DNA from 3 places in the Clostridium novyi NT genome. Region 1 is predicted to be linked to each of the others. Evidence: predicted binding sites of a transcription regulator. Region 1 holds the regulator's gene; each other region holds the start of a gene.
The links. Region 1 encodes Rex, which represses fermentation and respiration genes when NADH is low (regulators of the CRP and FNR family bind a similar motif). Its sites were predicted from a motif close to ATTGTTAANNNNTTAACAAT; they were not measured.
Positions count from the first base shown of each region.

Region 2: NT01CX_RS07150 (acyl-CoA dehydrogenase) is a predicted target of Rex. The motif match lies at 3,241-3,260, and genes of this name have one in related genera.
Region 3: NT01CX_RS08380 (aconitate hydratase) is a predicted target of Rex. The motif match lies at 5,747-5,766, and genes of this name have one in related genera.

Region 1 covers NC_008593.1:2,157,860-2,165,971, forward strand. Annotated here, with positions in the region: gene NT01CX_RS09990 (electron transfer flavoprotein subunit beta/FixA family protein) at 1-201, opposite strand, end outside; gene NT01CX_RS09995 (acyl-CoA dehydrogenase) at 229-1,368, opposite strand; gene NT01CX_RS10000 (short-chain-enoyl-CoA hydratase) at 1,398-2,183, opposite strand; gene NT01CX_RS10005 (redox-sensing transcriptional repressor Rex) at 2,386-3,018, opposite strand; gene abc-f (ribosomal protection-like ABC-F family protein) at 3,412-5,325, shown strand; gene NT01CX_RS10015 (ABC transporter substrate-binding protein) at 5,387-6,721, opposite strand; gene tsaD (tRNA (adenosine(37)-N6)-threonylcarbamoyltransferase complex transferase subunit TsaD) at 6,843-7,868, opposite strand; gene NT01CX_RS10025 (RusA family crossover junction endodeoxyribonuclease) at 7,960-8,112, shown strand, end outside.
Region 2 covers NC_008593.1:1,520,561-1,528,672, forward strand. Annotated here, with positions in the region: gene NT01CX_RS07135 (M16 family metallopeptidase) at 1-5, opposite strand, end outside; gene NT01CX_RS07140 (electron transfer flavoprotein subunit alpha/FixB family protein) at 161-1,168, opposite strand; gene NT01CX_RS07145 (electron transfer flavoprotein subunit beta/FixA family protein) at 1,199-1,978, opposite strand; gene NT01CX_RS07150 (acyl-CoA dehydrogenase) at 2,006-3,145, opposite strand; gene NT01CX_RS07155 (DNA topoisomerase IV subunit A) at 3,395-6,307, opposite strand; gene NT01CX_RS07160 (DNA gyrase/topoisomerase IV subunit B) at 6,347-8,112, opposite strand, start outside.
Region 3 covers NC_008593.1:1,788,590-1,796,701, forward strand. Annotated here, with positions in the region: gene NT01CX_RS08355 (argininosuccinate synthase) at 1-45, opposite strand, end outside; gene NT01CX_RS08360 (amino acid ABC transporter ATP-binding protein) at 102-836, opposite strand; gene NT01CX_RS08365 (amino acid ABC transporter permease) at 850-1,497, opposite strand; gene NT01CX_RS08370 (ABC transporter substrate-binding protein) at 1,503-2,315, opposite strand; gene NT01CX_RS08375 (isocitrate dehydrogenase (NAD(+))) at 2,562-3,560, opposite strand; gene NT01CX_RS08380 (aconitate hydratase) at 3,579-5,504, opposite strand; gene NT01CX_RS08385 (lysophospholipid acyltransferase family protein) at 5,801-6,508, opposite strand; gene NT01CX_RS08390 (ComEC/Rec2 family competence protein) at 6,702-7,571, shown strand; gene lgt (prolipoprotein diacylglyceryl transferase) at 7,576-8,112, shown strand, end outside.

The DNA of each region.
Region 1 (8,112 bases):
TTCTGCTTGTGGAGGTCCCATGCTTATTACTGTAACAGTTGCTCCATTTTCATCTTTTAATCTTAATGCTTCTTCTAAAGCATTTTTGTCTTCTGGGTTTATTATTGATGGAACTCCTTCTCTTACAAGTGTTCCTGTAACTGGATCTATTTTAACTTGATTTGTATCTGGAACTTGCTTTAAGCAAACAACTATTTTCATTGTTCTCTTCCTCCTTAAATTCATGTATTATCTGAATAATGCTCCTGAAATAACCATCTTTTGAACTTGAGATGTTCCTTCGTAGATTTCAGTGATCTTAGCATCTCTAAACATTCTTTCTACTGGATAGTCCTTAGTGTATCCATATCCACCAAACATTTGAACAGCCTTAGTTGCAACTTCCATTGCAGTATCTGCTGCAAATAATTTAGCTGTAGCTGCTTCAACAGTATAAGGTTTTCCTGTCATTTTGTTATAAGCTGCTTTGTATACTAAATATCTAGCTGCTTCTATCTTAGCTTTGCATTCTGCAGCCATCCATCCCATACCTTGGAATTTGTATAATTGTTTTCCGAATTGTTTTCTTTCTTTCATGTATTCAATAGCTTCTTCTAAAGCTCCTTCAGCAATACCTAATGCTTGAGCAGATACCCCTATTCTTCCTCCATCAAGAGTCTTCATAGCTATTGCGAATCCTTTTCCTTCTTTTCCTATTAAGTTTTCAGCTGGAACTTCACAATCTTCAAAAATAAGTTCTGTAGTTGATGATGCTCTAATTCCTAGCTTGTCTTCTACTTTACCTATTGAGAATCCTTTGAATCCTTTTTCAACTATAAATGCTGAGATTCCTTTTGTTCCTTTTGATTTATCAGTCATAGCAAATGCTATAAATACATCAGCAACTCCACCATTTGTTATGAATATTTTTTGTCCATTTAAGATATATTTATCTCCTTGTTTAACTGCTACAGTTTGTTGTCCTGATGCATCAGTACCGGCATTTGGTTCAGTTAATCCGAATGCTCCTAGTTTTTTTCCTGAACATAAATCTGGAAGGTATTTCTTTTTTTGTTCTTCTGTACCGAAGGCATCGATTACAGAAGCGCAAAGTGATACATGAGCAGAAAGTATTATACTTGTTGTTCCGCACTTTTTAGCTAATTCTTCTACTGCTAATATATAAGATAAGTAGTCTCCACCAACTCCACCATATTCTTTAGCGAATGGAATTCCAAACATTCCGTACTTAGCCATTTTTTTAACGTTTTCCATTGGAAACGCCTCAGTTTCATCAATTTCAGCTGCCATTGGTTTAACTTCATTTTCAGCAAACTCTCTAACCATTTGTCTTACTAATTCTTGTTCTCTAGTAAATTCTAACTTCATTTTCTTAACCTCCTATCTGTTTTTAAAGCCTATCTGTTTTTAAATCCGTCTAACTTTTTCTTTTCTACGAACGCTGTCATTGCATCTTTTTGGTCTTCTGTTGAGAAGCACTCCCCAAAGATTTCAGCTTCTATATTAATTGCTGTATCTATATCTACTTGGATTCCTCTGTTTATAGCTTGTTTACAAAGTCTTACAGCAATAGGAGCTCTTCCCGCAATTTGATTTGCTAATTTTTTAGCTTCTTCCATTAAGTTTTCTGGTGCAACTACCTTATTTACAAGTCCTATTCTTAAAGCTTCTTCAGCATTTATGTTTTTAGCTGAATAAATTAATTCTTTGGCCATTCCCATACCTACAAGTCTTGCAAGTCTTTGAGTTCCACCAAATCCAGGAGTAATTCCAAGTGAAACTTCTGGTTGTCCAAATTTAGCTTTTTCAGAAGCTATTCTTATGTCACAAGACATTGAAAGTTCACAACCTCCACCTAAAGCGAAACCGTTAACAGCTGCTATAACTGGTTTTCCTAATGTTTCAACTTTTCTGAATATTCTGTTTCCTAAAAGTCCAAATTTTCTTGCTTCTAGTACACTTTTGTCTTTCATTTCAGAAATATCAGCACCAGCCACAAATGCTTTTTCACCAGCACCTGTTACTATAACTGCATAGACATTGTCATCATTCTCGATTTCATCAAGAACTAAATCTAATTCATTCAATGTCTCTGTGTTTAAAGCATTTAAAGCCTTAGGTCTGTTGATAGTTACGATAGCTAGGCTACCTTCTTTTTGTAACAAAACATTTTTGAATTCCATAATAATCCTCCCCATCATTTTATATTGCACCCATAAATTTTAACTAGCATATTGTTAATATAGTAACAATTAAACTTAAAAAAATTTAGGTATGATTACCCCAAGACAAAACTTACAATTATAATTATATAACTTATATCTACATTTTTCAATAATATAAATATAAGATTTTTCAAAATGTCATTAAATTTTCCTTTTTTGTTTAGTTAAAACCATTCAAAAGGTAAGTAAGTGTAAGTAAACTTTCGCTTAAATGAACATTTTCTATAACTACATTGTCTGCACCATTTAAATCAATCGGTGCGAAATTCCATATCCCTTTAACCCCATTTTTTATAAGTGTATTGCATACGTCTTGAGCATTGCTCTTAGTTACACAAATAACACCTATATGAATCTTCTCTTCTTGCAGGAAGCTTTCTAATTGATCAATATCCCTGATTTCTACATCCCTTATTTTTAATCCTAGTAATTTAGGATTAACATCAAAAATTCCTTTTAAATTAAACCCCATTTTATCAAAATTCGTATAGTTTGCAATTGCCTGACCTATATTTCCAGCACCTATAATAGCTATGTTATAATTCTCATCTAATCCTAGTATAGACCTTATCTCGTTATATAGATCCTTTACATTGTAACCGTATCCTTGTTGTCCAAAATCTCCAAAGTTATTAAGGTCTTGTCGTATTTGTGATGCTGTAAACCCTATTTTTTCACTTAATTCCTTAGATGATATCCTATCTACGTCATTATCCATAAGCTCCGCTAAATATCTATAGTACTTAGGCAATCTCCTGATAACGGCCATCGAAATATTTCTTTTTTTCTCCACTTAGTTACACTCCTCATTTTAATTTCAGTAAAAGAAATAGTATATTGCTTAATACTTATAATATTTCCAACACTAATTGCTATTAATTATTTTACTATAGTTATTTTATTTATACAATAATAGTATTCCCTTAAAATTCTATTTTTTATCCTATTTTTTAAACTAATTATAACTATTTAATCATAATTTTATAGTTTATGTTAATATAATGCATAATTGCAGATTATACTATTGTTGCTATTTTTCGAAATTTTCGTAAAATATGGGCTATTATCAACCATTTTAACTAAAACTATGTTAAATACTTAACTATAATGATAAATTTTTAGCAAAAAATTTGACTACAAAAATTTACACTTACATAGTAAAATATACTCAGGAAGGTGAACATTTATGATCGTTTTAAGTTGTAAAAATTTAAAAAAAAGTTATGGAATAGATGAAATACTAAAAAATATAACATTTAATATAGACGAAGGAGAACGCGTAGGCCTTGTTGGTGCTAATGGTGCAGGTAAATCTACATTATTTAAGATATTAACTAAAACCCTAGATTATGATAGTGGTGATTTATTTTTAGATAAAAATAAAAAAGTAGGTTATCTTTCTCAGCATCTATCTTTAGATAGTGAAAATTCTATATATGATGAAGCTCTTTTAGTTTTTCAAGATTTAATTGATATGGAAAATAAGCTTGCTTTATTAGAACAAGAAATGAATAAACCTTATGATCCTTCAAATGCAGATTATCATAATAAAGTTATAAAAGACTACACAAACTTATCAGAACTTTATAATAATCGCGGTGGATATCTTTATAAAGCAGAAATAGGTAAAGTATTAAAGGGACTTGGCTTCACTGAAGAACACTATGATAAATCTATAAACATTTTAAGTGGCGGTCAAAAGACTAGAGTTGCCCTGTGTAAGCTTCTTTTATCTAACCCTGATATACTTCTACTAGACGAACCTACAAACCATCTTGATTTAGATGCAATTGAATGGCTTGAAGAATATCTTAAAGGTTACAAAGGAACTATAATTATAATTTCCCACGATAGATTTTTCTTAGACTGTATAACAACTAAAACCTTTGAACTTATAAATGGAAAGTTAGATGTTTATAACGGAAACTATACCGCATTTATTGATTTAAAGAAAAAAGCATATGAAGAAAAGCTAAAGGCATACAATCTTCAACAAGCAGAAATCAAACGCCAAGAAGAAATCATTGAAAGATATCGCTCTTTTAATAGAGAAAAAAGTATTAGAGCCGCTGAAAGTAGACAAAAGGCATTAGATAAGGTTGAGCGACTTGACTCTCCTACTAATGATAAGAAAATGCACAAATTTAAATTTGAAGCTAAGATAAAGAGCGGTAATGACGTATTGTACGCCGAAAATTTATCTAAACGCTATGAAGATAAGTTACTATTTGAAAACTTAAATTTAGATATAAAACGTGGAGAACACGTTGCTTTAATTGGAGAAAATGGACGTGGAAAGACTACTCTATTTAAAATCCTTATGGATAAAATCAAGCAAGATGAAGGAACTTTTTCTCTAGGGAAAAATGTATTTATAGGTTACTATGATCAAGAACAATCTAATTTAGACCCAAATAAAACTATTATAGATGAAGTTTGGGATGATTTTCCTAAGATGACCACAACTGAAATTAGAAATGTTCTAGCTGCATTTTTATTTACTGGTGATGATGTATTTAAAAAAGTCGAAAAATTAAGTGGTGGAGAAAAGTGTCGAATAAATCTACTTAAAATAATACTTTCAAAATCTAACTTCTTATTATTGGACGAACCTACTAACCACCTTGATATTATGTCACGTGAAGCCCTAGAAGATGCAATAATGGATTATGATGGTACTGTCCTTGTTATATCCCATGATAGATACTTCTTAAATAAAGTAGTAGAAAAAATTCATGAACTAAACATAGATGGTATTAAAACTTACCTTGGTAACTATAGCTATTATGTTGAAAAGAAAAAAAATCCTTTTAGATTTCAACAATTAGAAGAAGCTCAAGGAAAAACTAAAACACAAATTCAAACTGAAAAGAAAAAGAAACGTGAAGAAGCTAAAATTGAAAAACAGAAAAAACTAAAAGTTAAAAATCTAGAACAAAGTATTGCAGACTTAGAAAAAAACATAGAAGATTTACAGCAAAAACTATGTCTTGAAGAAATCTATTCCGATCCTGTTAAAAGTGAAGAAGTTAATAAAGAACTTTTAGATAAAGAAACTGAACTTGAACAATTATATGAGCAATGGGAAGAAATGCTCTAAACTTAAAAACCCCTATAACATCATGTTATAGGGGTTTTCTACTAAAATTAATATACTGTTTCTATTTTTTCTTAATATCAATTTTATCTAAAAATAAAATTCCAGTGGGATGATACTTAAAGTTTACTATGGAGTTATCATAAGCTGCCATAAACTTTGAATTACATATAGGAAATATTATATTTTTGTTTAAGTTATCTCTTTCTATTTTAAAAATATCCTCTCCAACTTCTCCACAAAACATAATATCCCAATTACCGCTTTTAATTTTATCATCATATTTATCTAAACTTGTCACTTCTATAGTGGACTTAATTCCTATGTTTAATAAATCCTTCTGAATATACTCAGCTAATTTTTCTCCTACATTATTGTAAGATGTAGGATTTGAATAAATTATAATTTTTATAATATTATTTTGTTCTCTCACCTTTTCTAATTCATCTATATTTCCATGTGTATTATAATTAATGCCATCTTCTATTTTAGCAGCATATCCTTGATATAATTTCTTTATAATTTCATCCCTATTAATACTCTCACATATAGCTTTTCTCACTTTGGCATCATTAAATGGACTTTTCAGATGATTAAATTTCATATAATTTATATTTTCACCCTTTTGCTCTAATATCTTACCTCCATTTTTCTGTATATCAATAACACTTCGACAATCTAAGTTATCCACAATATTTACATTATTACCTATAAACTTATCCACCTTTTGTGAACTTTTGTTTATAAACTTTATAATTATTTTATCAACTTTGCATTTTTCTCCCCAATACTTATTATTTCTTCTGATAACCATTGATTCTCCCTTGTTCCACTTTACAAATTCAAAGGGTCCTGTACCAGCTGGGTGATTGAAATGCTTGTCTTTACACTTTTTTATTGAATTAGGACTTACCATGGTTGCTGCACATGGATTTGCTAAATCCCTTAAAAACTCTGGGTTTTCCTTGGCTAAAATAAATTTAACAGTATAATCATCAATGATTTTAAATTCAACTACATCCTTAAATACTTTATTAAAACAAGCATTTTGATCACCTTTTTGTAGTTGTCTTTGTATATTTTTTCTAACTACATAACAATTAAACTCTGACCCGTCATGAAATTCTACCCCTTTTCTTAGATGAAAAGTGTACTCTCTTTTGCTTTCATCAATATCCCAACTAGTAGCAAGACCTGGCTTTATATCCTTAGAATTATCTTTATATCTTACAAGTCCTTCATATAAATTTGCTATGATTTTAATTGATTCACTATCATTTGCATAAGCTGGATCTAAAGTTAAAGGCTCAAAACTTTCCGCTATTACAACCATCTTTTTAGATTCCTTAAGAAAATCAAAATTATCTTTATATAAAAATAAGGTTAATATCAATGACATAATAATGATAAGAATTACAATAAACCTTTTTTTCACAGTTTATCAATCTCCTTTTTATACTAAAACTCATTATTATGTTTATGATATTAACCTTACAAAATAAAACCTTTAAATAATTTAATTATCTTTCTCCAAGTTTTAAATTTGGTATAGCATTTAATTCAAGCGGTGCTACTCTTCCCTTTAAATATTCAAAATACGCAGCGCTTCCTATCATAGCAGCATTATCAGTACATAAAATCGGTGCTGGGAATAGTACATCTATTTTATTTTTCTTTCCTGCATTTATCATAGCTTCTCTAAGATGTGTGTTTGAGGCAACACCTCCAGCTATAGCAATTTTATCTACATTTCTTAACTTACAAGCTTTAATTACATTATCAACTAAAACATCTACAACTGACTTTTGGAAAGACGCAGCAACATCTGCTCTATTTATTTCTTCATTTTTCATATTCATTTTGTTTATATAATTTAGAACTGCTGATTTTACACCACTAAATGAAAAATCTAAGCAATCTTTATCGTGGAAATTAGCTTTTGGAAATACTATTGCATTTTCATTTCCCTCATTTGATATCTTATCTATTTTAGGACCACCTGGATATCCAAGTCCAATTGCTCTTGCAACTTTATCAAAAGCTTCTCCAGCAGCATCATCTCTAGTTTCTCCTAGAATATCAAATTCTCCGTAATCTTTCATGTGAACTATAAAAGTATGTCCACCAGATACTACAAGGCACACAAATGGAGGTTTTAAATCTTTATATTGAATAAAGTTTGCACTTATATGTCCTTCAATATGATTTACCCCAATTAATGGTTTTTTAAGTGCATAAGCAAGACTTTTTGCATATTGTACTCCTACAAGTAATGCTCCAACAAGCCCTGGACCATATGTAACTCCAATAGCATCTATATCATCAAAAGTAACATTAGCTTCTTCTAAAGCTTCTTTAACCACAATTCCAATGGCTTCTATGTGTTTTCTTGATGCAACTTCAGGTACTACCCCACCAAATTTAGTATGTATATCTATTTGTGATGCTATAACATTTGATAAAACATCTCTTCCATTAACAACTACCGCTGCTGCTGTCTCATCACAACTGCTCTCTATTGCAAGAATTTTTATATCTTTACTCATGTTCTTCCCTCTTTCTTATTATTTATTCTTTCGAACATACGTGCTATAATAACTATGTAATATTGATTTTATTAGTTAAGGAGTTAAAATTATGTGTAAATCTTATGCCAAAATTATAGTTCATGGATCACCAATTACAAAATCAAATTTTAAATTATCTAATGTAAAGGGTAGAGCAATTCTTCCATTTAATTCTGGCAAATATCACGATAGATATGGTGTATATGAAGAATTAATATCTTAT
Region 2 (8,112 bases), 640 kb from region 1:
TTCATTTTATTTCCCTCCATGTTCTCTTTAATTATAAATACTTTTAGGAAAATAAAAAAGATAAGATTGTTAAAAGTTCTTAAATCTTATCCTAATAATACATAAATTATTACATAAAAAAGCTGTTGAAATAATTCAACAGCTTTTATATATCTACTAATTATTTGTAGCTTTTGATTTGTGCTATTAATTCTGGGATTATTTTGTTTAAGTCTCCAACTAATCCAAGATCAGCAACTTTCATGATTGCAGCATCTGCATCTTTATTAATAGCGATGATGTAATCACTGTCTTGCATTCCAGCTAAGTGTTGGATTGCTCCTGAAATACCGCAAGCGATGTATATTTTAGGTCTTACAGTTTTACCAGTTTGTCCAACTTGTAGTTCGTGATCTATCCAGCCGTTATCTGTAGCTGCTCTTGATCCTGCTACAACTCCACCGAATACGTCAGCAAGTTCTTGTAGTTTAGCGAAGTTTTCTTTGCTTCCAACTCCTCTACCACCTGCTACGATTACTTCAGCTTCTCCAAGATCAGCAACTTCTTTAGCTATTTTAACAACTTCTTTAACAGTTACTTTTAAATCTTCAGCATCTAATTTAACTGCAACTTTTTCGATTTTAGCTGCATCTACTCTTGATTCGTCTGCTGCTAATTTGTCGAAAACACCAGGTCTTACAGTTGACATTTGTGGTCTGTTTTCTGTACACATGATTGTTGCCATTAAGTTTCCACCGAATGCTGGTCTTGTCATTAATAAGTGACCTGTTCCTTCTTCAGTATCTAATGATGTACAATCTGCTGTTAAACCAGTGTGTAATCTAGCTGCAACTCTAGGTCCTAAATCTCTTCCTATGAAGCTAGCTCCTATGAATAAGATTTCTGGTTTCTTTTCGTTTACTAAATCACAAATTACTCTAGTGTAAGCACCAGTTGTGTAGTTTGCTAATCTTTCATCTTCAGCATATAGAACTTTGTCAGCTCCGTGTGCTAATAATTCATTTGCAACATTTTCGATTTTATTTCCAAGTAAAACTGCAGTTAATTCTACGTTTAATTTGTCTGCAATTTCTCTACCTTTTCCAAGTAATTCTAAAGCTACTTTTTGTAATTCTCCATCTCTTTGTTCTGCGAATACCCAAACGCCTTTGAAATCTGCTATATTCATTACTTATCCCTCCTACTTATATACTGTATACTAGATGTAGTGTTTTTCTTTTAATTTTGAAGCTGCGTAAGCTGCTGCTTCTTTAACTGGCATATTAACTACTTCACCTTGTCCTTTAGCTTCTTTAGTCATAGATCTTTTAACCTTAGTTGGAGATCCTTTTAATCCTAGTAAAGCTTTGTCAACGTCTATATCATCAGCTGACCATACTTTAACTTCTCTTTCGAATAATCCGAATACATTTCTCATATCCATGTATCTTGGTTCGTTTAATTCTTTGATTGCTGTTAAAAGACATGGAGTTTGAACTTCTAATACTTCATATCCATTTTCTAATGCTCTTCTTACTGTTAATTTGTCTCCATCAACATCTACTTTTTCTACATAAGTAATTTGAGGAAGTCCTAAGTGTTCAGCTATTTCTGGTCCAACTTGTGCAGTATCTCCATCGATAGCTTGTCTTCCTGCGAATATGATATCATATTCTAATTTCTTTAATGCTCCTGCAAGTGCATGTGAAGTTGCAAGTGTATCTGCTCCAGCGAATGCTCTGTCAGATATTAATATTGCATCATCAGCTCCCATAGCCATAGCTTCTCTTAAAGCAGCTTCTGCTTGTGGAGGTCCCATGCTTATTACTGTAACAGTTGCTCCGTTTTCATCTTTTAATCTTAATGCTTCTTCTAATGCATTTTTATCTTCTGGGTTTATTATTGATGGAACTCCTTCTCTTACAAGTGTTCCTGTAACTGGATCTATTTTAACTTGATTTGTATCTGGAACTTGCTTTAAGCAAACAACTATTTTCATTGTCTATTCCTCCTTAAATTAAACTTATTATCTGAATATTGATCCTGAAATAACCATTCTTTGAACTTCGTTAGTTCCTTCGTAGATTTGAGTGATCTTAGCGTCTCTCATCATTCTTTCTACTGGGTAATCTTTAATGTATCCGTATCCACCGAATAATTGAACTGCTTCAGTTGTAACGTACATTGCAGTATCTGTACAAGAAAGTTTAGCTCTTGCAGCTGAAACTGAGTATGGGTTACCGTTGTTTTTATCCATAGCAGCTGTGTATAATAAGTATCTAGATTGTTCGATTCTTACATCCATATCTGCCATTCTCCAAGCGATACCTTGGAATTTGTATAATTGTTTTCCGAATTGTTTTCTTTCTTTCATGTATTCTCTAGCTGCATCAAATGCACCTTCAGCTAGTCCAAGACCTTGAGCTGCAACACCAATTCTTCCTCCATCAAGAGTCTTCATTGCGATTGCAAATCCTTTTCCTTCTTTTCCTAGTAAGTTTTCAGCTGGAACTACACAGTCTTCAAGGATGATTTCACCAACTTGTGCTCCTCTGATACCCATTTTGTCTTCAACTTTACCAATTGAGATTCCTGGGAAGTCTTTTTCAACTATGAAAGCTGAAATTCCTTTTGTTCCTTTTGATTTATCAGTTATAGCGAATATAACAAATGTTTCAGCAAGTGGGCTGTTTGTTATAAAGCATTTTTGTCCGTTTAATATGTAGTTATCTCCATCTTTAACAGCTACAGTTTGAGCGCCTGATGCGTCTGTTCCTGCGTTTGGTTCAGTTAATCCAAAAGAACCTAATTTCTTTCCTGAGCATAAGTCTGGAAGATACTTTTTCTTTTGTTCTTCTGTACCGTTTTGGTATATAGCTCCACAACATAATGAAGTATTAACTGAGTATGAGATTCCTAAGCTTCCGCAAGCTTTTGAAATTTCTTCTACTGCTAAAATATAAGATAGGTAATCTCCACCTGTTCCGCCATATTCTTTTGGATATGGTAAACCAATGATACCATATTTACCTAATTTTTTGTAAACTTCCATTGGAAATTCACCTGTTGCATCTGTTTCAGCAGCTATAGGTTTTATTTCATTTTCTACAAATTCTTTTACCATTTGTTTTACCATTTGTTGCTCTCTAGTTAAATTAAAATCCATCTTATATTACCTCCTACTATAATATTTTTCACAACCTACATTTCATAATATCCAGTGGATTCTATCAATAAAATGTCCTTTGTGTATTAAATGCTTTTGTTAAAAAAAAAACACTTTGTCTGACAATTTTGATTTTATTCCATTACTGAATAAATATCAAGTACACACTTTTTTGTATTATAGTTTAAATAAACATATGTAGTATAAAAAAGCACTCTAAGTATATTTTTGTATACTTAGAGTGCTTTTTTATTTTATAAATTTTATATTACTGTTACAGTTTGAAACTCTTATTTTTTTACCTTTTCCTGCTCTGTTTTGATTATTTATACCCTTTAATATAACAACCTCTTCAGAGTCATCTTCATACATAACCTCTAGTTTATTCTTAGTTTCTCCATAAACTTTTATTTTATCATCATTATCCTCTAAATATATAAATTCTCCAAAAATAACCTTATCATCTTCACTTAAGCTTATTCCCGTTACCCCTGAAGCTATTTTACCCATAGGATTTATGCTATCACTATCAAATCTTATTCTCATATCTTTTTTAGTTATAAGTAAAATATCTTTTTCTAATTTATTATCTTTTTTTAGTACATTTATCAATTTATCATCTTTATCTTTTAACTTATATCCTTTTGTGTAGGAATAATTTCCCTGAAATTCATTTAACATAGTCTTTTTAACATATCCATTTTCACTTATAAAATAAAAACTTTCTTCATCGTTAAATTCAGTAATAGCAAAAATATTTACTATACTTTCTTCATTTTCATTAAATTCATCTATTAAGTTTGATAATTTTACTCCATTGTTATCGATATTTTCTATTAAATATGCAGGAAGTAAAAATACACTTCCTTTATCTCCAAAAATAATTATATTGCTAAGTGAATTTGCATAGCATCCTTTGAAATTCTTATAATTAACTTTTTTAGATACCTTTATCTTTCCTTTATTATTTATATTAACGGCAAAGTTTTTTATCTCAAATTCATCAGTATACGAAATTTCCTTAACTTTATCCTCTGCTGATAAATTAAATAATTGATTTCCCATAACATTTCTATCACTATTTTCAAGTCTAGGTTCTCCTACAGTAAATTTTAACCCATTTTTAGTTTGCACTTTTATGTATTGTTCTTTTCTATTGTTATCAGCTAACTTTACATTTATTAATTTTTCATTTTCTTTTAATTTTAAAGCTAATAATTTAGAATAGTTTGTTTTAAATTTATCTAAAGAACTTTTTTTCATCATTCCCCTATCGCTAAAGAAAATAAAGTTCTTATGACTATTTAATTCTTCAATTACATAGAAATTTATAAGCTTTTCTTTTTCCAAATCTAATGTTTTTATTAGATTATCTAGTCTTTCTCCTTTTTCTTTCCATTTCATTTCAGCTATATTAACAATTCTTAATTGATATAGATTTCCTTCATCTGTAAATATAATTAAACTATATTTAGTGTTGCCTTCTAATATAGCTTTATTAAAGTCTCCTTCTCTATACTCTATATCCTCAACTTTTGGATTAATTCTTTTATAATATTTTTCAGAAACTCTTTTTATATATCCTTCATTAGATATTGTAATTATAACATCTTCATCTAAAATAAGTTCTTCTATATCAATTTTAGCTTTTTCATCATCATGAATTATATTTGTTCTTCTTTCATCTCCGTAGTTTTCCTTAACTTCATTTAGTTCCTTTTTTATAACTTTAAATAATTCTTTTTCGCTATTTAATATTTTTGTTAAGGCATTTATACGTCTTTGTAATTCCTTGTATTCTTTTTCAAAAACCTTTATTTCAAGACCAGTTAATTTATATAGCATTAATTCTACTATAGCCTCGGCTTGTTCTCTTGAAAATCCAAATTTGTTAACCAAATTTTCTTCCGAATCTTTTTTAGATTTTGAGGCTCTTATGGTTTTTAATATCTCATCCATTATATCTATAGCTTTAATAAATCCTTCTACTATATGAAATCTTTTTTCTGCTATTTCAAGTTCTTTTTTAGTCCTTCTTATAACAACGTCCTTTTGATGCTCTACATAATATTTTAATATAGCTTTTAATCCTAATGTTTTTGGTTTTCCATCTGCTATTGCAACCATATTAAAACTTAAATTACATTGAAGTTCAGTCTTTTTAAATAAGTATTTTAATACTCTTTCAGCTTCTTCTATGTTTGCTGATTTCTTTAATTCTATTACAGCTCTTATTCCATTTCTATCTGATTCATCTCTTATATCAGAAATAGCATCCAATGCTTTACTATGCTTTTTATCAGCAGTCATTTCAGATATTGTCTGTAACATTTTAGATTTATTTTTTCTATAAGGGAATTCAGTTATAACTATTCCATATCTATCATTTTCTAATTTTTCAATATTTGTTTTTGCTCTTAGAGTAACCCTTCCTTCTCCTTTTTCATAAGCAGATAAAAGTGCCTTTTCTCCAATTAATATTCCTCCAGTTGGAAGGTCAGGCCCCTTTATATAGTTCATTAATTCCTTTGTTGAAATATCATTATTATCTATATAAGCAATACATCCATCTATAGTTTCTTTAAGATTATGTGGTGGAATGTTTGTTGCAAGTCCTACTGCTATACCAAAAGCTCCATTTACAAGTAGATTTGGAAATCTTGCTGGTAGTACCTTTGGTTCAAGCTCCGTATCTGAATAGTTGTTTACCATATCAACTACTTCTTTATCTATATCCTTTAACATTTCCATTGCTGCATTTGTAAGTCTCGCTTCTGTATAACGCATAGCAGCAGCACTATCTCCATCTATACTTCCCCAGTTTCCGTGTCCATCTATAAGAGGAATTCTAGTTGTAAAGTTTTGAGCTAGTATTACCATAGCATCATATACAGAGGTATCTCCATGTGGATGGTATTTACCAAGTATATCCCCAACAATTCTAGCGGACTTATAATAAGGCTTATCTGGAGTTGCCTTTAACTTATAAGCTCCGTATAAAATTCTTCTATGTACTGGTTTTAATCCATCACGCACATCAGGAAGAGCTCTTTCTTTTGCAACTTCTACCGCATAAGGAAGATAGTTGTCCGGCATAACCTCTGATATAGAAGCTTTTATTATATTATTATCCTTTGGAATGTTTATATTTTTTTTAGCCATTTTAGTTCAATCCTTTCAAAATCAACAACAATTTAACATTTAAAATTCTGCGTATTTATACATATAATTTCTTCTAGGTTCAACTACATCACCCATTAATAGAGAAATCATTTTTTCAGCTTTTGCAGCATCTTCAATAGTTATTTGTTGAAGTGTTCTAGTTTCTGGATTTAACGTAGTATCCCAAAGCTGATCTGGATTCATTTCTCCAAGTCCTTTATATCTTTGTATTAACGCTCCCTTACCTATTTCCTTTTTTGCACTAGCTAATTCTTCATCACTATATGCATATCTACTTATTTCACCTTTTTTTGAATTTTTATATACTTTATATAAAGGTGGTAGTGCTATATATAAATGTCCATTAGTAATTAAGGATCTCATATATCTATATATATAAGTTATCCATAAAGTTCTTATATGATATCCATCTACATCCGCATCACTTAAAATTATTATTTTATCATATTTTAAATCATCTTCATTATAATTTTCTAAAACTCCCGTTCCAATTGCTGCATTAAAAAGTTTAAGTTCTTCACTTGCTAGAACATTTTCAAGTCTTTGTTTTTCTGTATTCATTATTTTACCCTTTGAAGGCATTATAGTTTGAAATCTTCTATCCCTTGCCTGCTTTGCACTTCCACCGGCTGAATCTCCCTCAACTACAATAAATTCGCAAAACTCAGGTCTTTTTAATGTGCATATAGATACTTTTCCAGCAAGGGGAGCTGTTCCCTTTCCCACTTTCTTTTTTTCAGCATCATTTATCTTTTTTATTTTTTCACGTCTTGCAGCAGCGGATACTGCATTATTAATAATTTGAGTTGCTATTTCTTTATTATCTTCAATCCATTCTCCTATTTTTATGTAAGCAAGTTCATTCATTACAGTATAGGCTTCATTGTTTCCAAGCTTTGTTTTGGTCTGTCCTTCAAAGATAGGGTTGCTTATTTTTACTCTTAAAATAGCTGTCATTCCTTCTCTTAGGTCGTCTCCCTCAAAGCCTTTATCCTTTTCTTTTACAATATTAAGTTTTTTAGCCCATTCTTTAAATGCCCTTGTCATTCCTGTTTTAAATCCAGTTTCATGTGTTCCTGATTCCGTTGTTGGTATGTTATTTACATAACTTGCTATATTCTCTGTACTAGAATCAGTAAACTGCATACACACTTCGCAATATACTTTTATTGAATTTACTTCTTTTTCCCCTTCATAAAGTAGCGGATCTTTGTGTATTGGAATTTTACTTTCATTTAAGTAATCTATAAAATCTAAAAGTCCTCTTTCAGAATGATATTCTTTTTCTATAACTTCTTCTTTTCTTTCATCCTTTATTACTAATGTTATGCCTTTATTTTGAAAAGCTAATTCTTGTAATCTTTCATCTATAACTTCAAATTTAAATTCAGTTGTACTAAAAACTTCTTTGTCTGGTTTAAATGTAATTTTTGTTCCAGTTCTTTCTGTATCTCCAACTATTTTTAAAGGAAATATAGGTGTTCCAGGCATCTTTTTATTTAGTGACTTGTCCTCAGCATACTCAAATCTTTGCTTATGTATATGTCCTTTTTGATATACTTCAACTTCAAGCCATTCTGATAGTGCATTTACAACTGCCGCACCAACACCATGTAATCCACCAGATGTCTTATAATTTTTATTATTAAACTTTCCACCAGTATGTAATTCTGTAAATACCATTTCAACACCCGATTTTTTCTTTACAGGATGTATACCCGTTGGAATACCTCTACCATTATCCATTATTGTTACACTTTTATCCTTGTTAAGAATTAAAACAA
Region 3 (8,112 bases), 370 kb from region 1:
TGTATCAAGTCCTCCTGAATATGCTAAAACAACTTTTTCCTTCATTTTTATTGCCCCCTGTAAAAAATTTATTATTTGAATTAGGTTCCTAATTATGATTTTTATTTAAATACTTTATTTAAAAATAATTTTGTTCTTTCTTCTTTTGGATTATTAAATAGTTCTTCTGGACTTCCTTCCTCCACTATTTTTCCCCCATCCATAAAAATAACTCTATCAGCAACTTCTCTTGCAAATCCCATTTCATGTGTTACTACAATCATGGTCATTCCTTCTTTTGCAAGTTCTTTCATTACATTTAAAACTTCTCCCACAAGTTCAGGATCTAATGCGGATGTAGGTTCATCAAACAACATTAAATCTGGCTCCATAGCAAGAGCTCTTGCTATTGCTACCCTTTGTTTTTGTCCTCCAGAAAGTTTTGAAGGATAATATTCTTTCTTATCCTCAAGCCCAACTTTTTTCAATAATTCATGTGCTTTTTTCTTCATTTTTTCCTTATCTTCTTTTTTAACTACAACTGGTGCTTCAATTATATTTTTCTCTACTGTCATGTGAGGAAACAGATTAAAGCTTTGAAAAACCATTCCCATTTTTTCAATCTTAATTCTTGTATCATTTTTATCTTTAAAGTTTATTTTTTCTCCTTCCACATAAATTTCACCTTCATTTGGAATTTCAAGAGTATTTAAGCACCTTAAAAAAGTACTTTTTCCAGAACCAGAAGGCCCTATTATTACAAGAACTTCTCCCCTTTTTACATTTACACTTAGATTTTCAAAAACTGTTAATGTTCCAAATTTCTTAGTTAAATTCTTGGTTTGTATCATATACATTGAAAACACCTCCTTAATATACAGACAATCTTTTTTCTGTTAAAGAAAAAATAATGTTAAAAACTGTGGTCATAAGTAAGTATAATAAACCTGCCATTAAAAATGGCTCTACTGGTCTTCCAGTGGAAGACATTTGAAGTTGAGCATTTCTCATTAATTCCTCCATTGTTATCGCAGAAACTAAGGATGTATCTTTAAGCATTGTTATGAACTCATTGCCAACTGATGGAAGTATTACTCTAAATGCTTGTGGTAGTATAACCTTTGTCATTGTCTGTATATTAGTAAAACCCAAGGCTTTACATGCTTCAAATTGTCCTTTATCTATAGAAATTATTCCCCCTCTTATAATTTCAGACATATATGCTCCTGAATTTAAACTAAGTCCAATTATTGCAGCAACCATAGGCGTAAGACTTATTCCTAAAAACGGTAATCCATAATAGAAGAAAAATAATTGTAAAAACATTGGTGTTCCTCTAAATATCCATGTATAAAAGGATATAATGTATACTATAATTTTATTATTTGATAGCTTCAGTCCCGCTACAATTACTCCAATAAAACTTCCCAAAATTACAGATATAACAGTTAGCTCTATTGTTATAACACTTCCTTTAAGTAATACTGGAAGCATATTACTTAAAATATCTATTTCCACTTAACTCACCCCTTATATGCATCAAATCCAAACCACTTAACTGAAAGTTTTGATAAAGTTCCATCTTTTTTTAGTTCATTAATTATTTTTTGAACTTCATCTTTTAATGCATTATCTCCCATTCTAAAAGCTATACCCATAGGTTCTTTTGAAACCATTTCATCTAAAACTTCAAATTGACCGGGTTTTTTAGAAATATAGTATCCTCCTACTTGTGCATCCATAATTACAGCATCTATTCTTCCTATTGACATATCGCTAAAAGCCTCTGTTATTTTTCCATATTTTCTCAATTCTTTAATGTCCTTCAATTTACTTTCAGCAGTTATTTGTCCTGCTGATCCCATTTGACATCCAATTACTTTTTCCTTAAGATCAGAAAGTTTTTTTATTGAATTATTTCCTTTTTTAACTGCTATAATTTGTCCGCCTAAAACATATGGTTCCGTAAAGTTAAGAGATTTTTTTCTCTCATCAGTCATTGTAAATCCAGCAATTATAGTATCAAATTTTTTAGATTGTAATCCTAATAATATACCACTGAACTCAGTAGTTATAAATTCAACTTTAACCCCTAATTTTTTTCCTATCTCTTTAGCTAAATCTATATCAAACCCAACTAAATTATTTTTTTCATCTCTAAACTCCATTGGTGGATATCCATCATCTAATCCCACCAACAATTTTCCAGAGTTTTTAACACTTGCAAGTGAACTATCAGAACTACTATTTGTAGTAGAAGCTCCCTTTGAACCACATCCTGTTAGTGATACAATCCCCATTATAATCACTAATAATATGCTCATAATTTTTTTCATATTTATACACCCCTTTTTACTTATATACCCCTTTTTATAATACTTGTTTGTAAATAAATATTAAGTAATTTGCATCTTTATAAATAATTATACATTTATTATTATAATTATGCAAGTATTTTATGAATATTTATTCAAAATATTTTATACATATACAAACAAAACCTTTGGTATTTCTACCAAAGGTTTTGTTTGGGATTTTTTATATGATCTATCCAGTATTATTATACATGTGTATTTTTATAATTATATATGTTTTATAACTTCATCTGCAAATTCTATAGTTTTAGCACTTCCTCCAAGATCATATGTTACACATTTTCCTTCTTCCAAAACTTTAGATACTGCATTTTCTATTTTATCAGCTGCATTATTTTCACCTAAATATCTAAGCATCATAACACCACTTAATATAAGTGCAGTTGGATTTGCTATGCCACTCCCTGCAATATCCGGTGCTGAACCATGAACCGCTTCAAAAACCGCAATATCTTTTCCTATGTTAGCACCTGGTACAATTCCAAGTCCACCCACAAGACCTGATGCCATATCTGATAATATATCACCATATAAATTAGGCATCACTAAAACATCATAGTTTTCAGGATTTTGAACAAGTCTCATACTCATAGCATCTACTATCATATCATTAAATTCTATATCCCTATATTTACTTGCAACTTCCTTTGCACATCTTAAAAATAGTCCATCGGATAACTTCATTATGTTTGCTTTATGCACTGCTGTTACCTTTTTTCTTTGTTGTTTTTTCGCAAGATTAAAGGCAAAATCCACAATTCTATCACTTGCCTTTTTAGTAATTATTTTTATAGTTTCAGCCGCTTCTTCTCCTACATTATGTTCAATTCCCGCATATAGTCCCTCTGTATTTTCCCTAACTATAACAAGATCCACATTTTCATATCTACATGGAACTCCTTTATATGTCTTTACAGGTCTTACATTTGCATAAAGATCAAGAGATTTTCTAAGTCCAACATTTACACTTCTAAATCCCTTCCCAACAGGTGTTGTAACAGGTCCCTTTAATGCAACCTTATTTTTCTTTATACTATCAATTACATACTCTGGAAGAGGTACACCCTCTTTTTCTATAACTTTTGCACCAGCTTCGACAACTTCCCAATTTATTTTAACTCCAGTAGCTTCAATTACTTTTTTTGTTGCTTCAGTTATTTCTGGTCCTATTCCATCTCCAGGAATTAATGTTACATTATACCCCATTTCAAATCCCCCTCATTTTTAATTATTCTTACACTTTATGCTATTTATAAGACCACCTTTTAGTAGCATATCTTTTTGTCTTTCTGAAACTTTAAGGCTCATTTCATACTTCTCATTTTTAGTTATGTTTTTCAAAATAACTTTTCCATTTTGTACTGCTTCCTTTGCATTTTCTATAACAACTTCATCAAATTCATCTATACTTTCATAATCACTACCATTTATAAATTCCAATGGCATTATACCGTTATTTATAAGATTAGCTTTATGAATTCTAGCAAATGATTTTGCAAATACAGCTTTTATACCAAGATACAATGGTGCTAATGCTGCGTGTTCTCTACTAGAACCTTGACCATAATTTTCTCCAGCAACTATATATCCACCACCGTTTTCCTTTGCTCTTTTAGGAAACTCTTCATTACATGGCGTTAAACAAAAGTTAGCAAGATGAGGTATATTAGATCTAAATGGTAATAGCTTTGCATTAGATGGCATTATATGATCAGTTGTAATATTATCTCCAACTTTAATTAATGCTTTTCCACTAACAACATCCTTTAATTCCTCTGCTCTTGGGAAAGGTTTTATGTTAGGTCCTCGCACAACTTCTACACTTTCCCCATGTTCTGCTGGTTTTACAATAAGATTATCATTAATTAAGAACCTACTAGGCATTTCTACATTTGGAGCTTCTCCAAATTCTCTTGGATCTGATATACATCCATTTAATGCTGAAACTGCTGCAATTTCTGGACTTACCAAATATACACCTGCTGTTTTAGTTCCACATCTTCCTTCAAAATTTCTATTTATAGTTCTTAATGATACTGCCCCATTAGCAGGTGCTTGACCCATTCCAATACAAGGTCCACATCCAGATTCTAAAATTCTAGCTCCTGCTGCAATCATTTTTGCTAAAGCCCCATTTTCAGCTATCATATTTAATACTTGTTTTGAACCAGGTCCAATTACCAAAGATACATCTTCATTGATTGTTTTTCCTTCTAGTATTTTTGAAACCTTCATCATATCTACATATGATGAATTTGTGCAACTTCCTATTGTAACTTGGTTAACTTTTTTACCTTTAAGTTCTGAAACTTTAACTACATTATCAGGACTATGTGGACAAGCAACCATAGGTTCTAATTCACTTAAATTTATAGATACAATATCATCATATACAGCATCATCATCTGCTTTTATTTCAGTAAAGTCTCCTTCTCTTCCTTGAGCCTTTAAAAATTCTAAAGTAATCTCGTCGCTAGGGAAAATAGATGTTGTTGCTCCAAGTTCAGCTCCCATATTAGTTATAGTAGCTCTTTCTGGAACAGATAAAGTTTTTACTCCCTCTCCTGCATACTCAAATACTTTATCAACTCCACCTTTTACAGTTAATCTTCTTAATAGTTCTAAAATAATATCCTTTGCAGAAACCCAAGAATTTAGTTTTCCTGTAAGCTCCACCTTAACTACCTTTGGAGTTTTTATATAATACTCTCCTCCCCCCATAGCTACTGCAACATCAAGACCACCGGCTCCAATACCAATCATTCCAATTCCACCTGCTGTAGGGGTATGACTATCTGACCCTACTAAAGTTTGTCCTGGAACTCCAAATCTTTCTAAATGAACTTGATGACAAATACCATTTCCAGGCTTCGAAAAATAAATTCCGTGCTTTTTAGTTACTGTTTGTATATATCTATGATCATCAGCATTTTCTGGTCCTGTTTGAAGCATATTATGATCTATATATGCAACAGATCTTTTGGTTTTTACCTTTTCTACTCCTAAAGCTTCAAATTGTAAATAAGCCATAGTTCCAGTAGAATCTTGAGTAAGTGTTTGATCTATTCTTATTCCTATTTCATTTCCATCTTTCATTTCTCCAACAACTAAATGATTTTTAAGTATCTTCTCTACAATATTAAACCCCATAATTTCAGCCCCTTTTATACAAATTAAAATTCAAACTTTCTTAATATGAATTTAAAACTTTATAATTAATCATAAAATGCATATTTAATAAAACAAATATCATATTTGAACACAATTATACCATACAAACCCTATTTATTCAAAATAAATTGCAATTTTATATATATAAAATTGCAATTTATGAATTTTTTCTAATTTTATATTCATATTTTATAACCTTATTGATTAAATTATGACTAGTATATTTTAAATTTATAACAAAAGTGTAAAGAAGATACTTCCTCTTTACACTTTTATTATAAATTTTTAGCTATTTTATTTTTAACTATCTCAGATATGTTTTTTTGATCTTCTCTTGAAAGATTTTCTAGATAAATAGGCTCTCCAACAACTAAATTTACTTCTCCACTTTTTATCTTTCCATTGTTTTCTTCAAATATCTTATAAGTTCCATCTAAAGTTATTGGCACTATTGGCACTTTTGCTTTAGTAGCCATCTTTAAACTTCCTTTTTTAAATTCTCCCATTGTACTGCTTTTGCTTCTAGTTCCTTCAGGGAAAATAACCATAGATTGACCATTCTTCATATTTTCCGAACCTTGATTTATAGATTTTAAAGCTTCTCTTACATTTTGTCTATCCATAAATACACATTGCATTTGTTTCATCCACCATGATATTATAGGTAGCTTTTCCATTTCCTTTTTTGCTATAAATCCCATTGGCTTATCAATTGTAGCTAAAATAGTTACTATATCAAAATCCCCTTGATGGTTTGCTATAAAACAACATGCTTCATCTGGAATATTTTCTAATCCTTCTGCTTTTACGGTTACTCCAGCTTTATCTAATATTCCTTGAGCCCATTCCTTTACTACTTTATTTAAAAGTTTTTGCGCTTCTTCTATCTGACCTTTTCCTTTCATAGAATTATATTTCTTTTTTGAAAAAAGTGTACCTATCATATTAAATACAACATACATATACACACTCAATGTCTTCATATACTCGCTTCATTCCTTCCTCAAATTGTATATATACTTACTATTATAATGTTGAAATTGTATGAATTCAATAAATACTTTAATACTTCATACCTTTAATGTTTATATAATGCATATTATGGAATAATTATAAGTAAACTTAGATTTATTTATGAAAGGATTTTACAATAATTTTATTGTATAGGTAATGTATATGAAAATAAACAAAAAGTTTTTAACTTTATTATTAACTGTTATAATAGTATTATTACTATTTGTGTTATATATATTTTTTAATACTAAACTCACATCAAGTAGTTCAGTAAATTCTAATAAAGATTATCTAACAATACATTATATTGATGTAGGTCAAGGCGATTCTACTTTAGTACAATTTAATAATAAAACCTTATTAATCGATGCTGGTTGTCCTAATAGGAAAGTTTATAATTACTTAAAAAAATGCGGTATAAAAAAGTTAAACTATGTAATCGCAACACATCCTCACGACGATCATATTGGAGGTATGCCTTACATAATACATAGTTTTCCTATTGACAAATTTTTAGCTCCTAAAGCTACAAATAATACACCTTCTTTTAAAGAAATGCTAACTGAACTACAGAAGAATAATTTAAAAATCAATTCAACCATGGCTGGAACTTATATTCCTTTAGATCCTAAATTAAGTTGTTTTGTGGTGGCTCCAAACAATTCTACTTATAAAAATCTAAATAATTATTCTATAGTATTAAAAATTACATATAACAATACTAGTTTCTTATTTTGTGGAGATGCGGAAAATTTAAGTGAAGAAGAAATATTAAATTCAGGATACAATATTTCCTCTGATGTATTAAAATTAGGTCATCACGGTAGCAAAACCGCCACTAGTGATAACTTTTTAAATGAAGTCAATCCTAAGGTTGCAATAATTAGTTGTGGCAAAGGTAATGATTATGGTCATCCACATAAAGAAACATTAAGAAAACTAAAAAGCAAAAACATTACTACATATAGAACTGATATAAATGGAACTATTATTCTTGAAAGTAATGGAACAAAAATCATAAAAAGGCAGTGATAACATGAATCCAGTAGCATTTGAAATTTTCGGACTTGAAATTCGTTGGTATGGCATTTTAATATGTATGGGAATAATTTTAGCATATGGTCTTGCATACAAAAGAAGCAAAATTTATAATATAGATTTTGATAAATTAACAGATGTATTTATAGTTGCTCTTCCATTTTCCATACTATGCGCAAGATTGTATTATGTAATATTTAACTGGTCTTATTATGGTGCTAATCCCTCTCACATTTTATATATTCGTGAAGGCGGACTTGCAATTCATGGCGGACTAATAGGTGCCGTAATTAGTGGATATTTAATGAGCAGATATAGAAAATTAAACTTTTTAGATTTAATTGATACTGTGGCTCCTTGCTTTATATTAGCACAAGCTATAGGTCGTTGGGGAAACTTTTTTAATAGTGAAGCTCATGGTGGCATAGTATCCTACGAGTTTATATCTCATTTTCCAAAGTTTATTCAAAATGGAATGTATATAGATGGTTTTTACTATCATCCTACATTCTTATATGAATCTATTTGGAATATA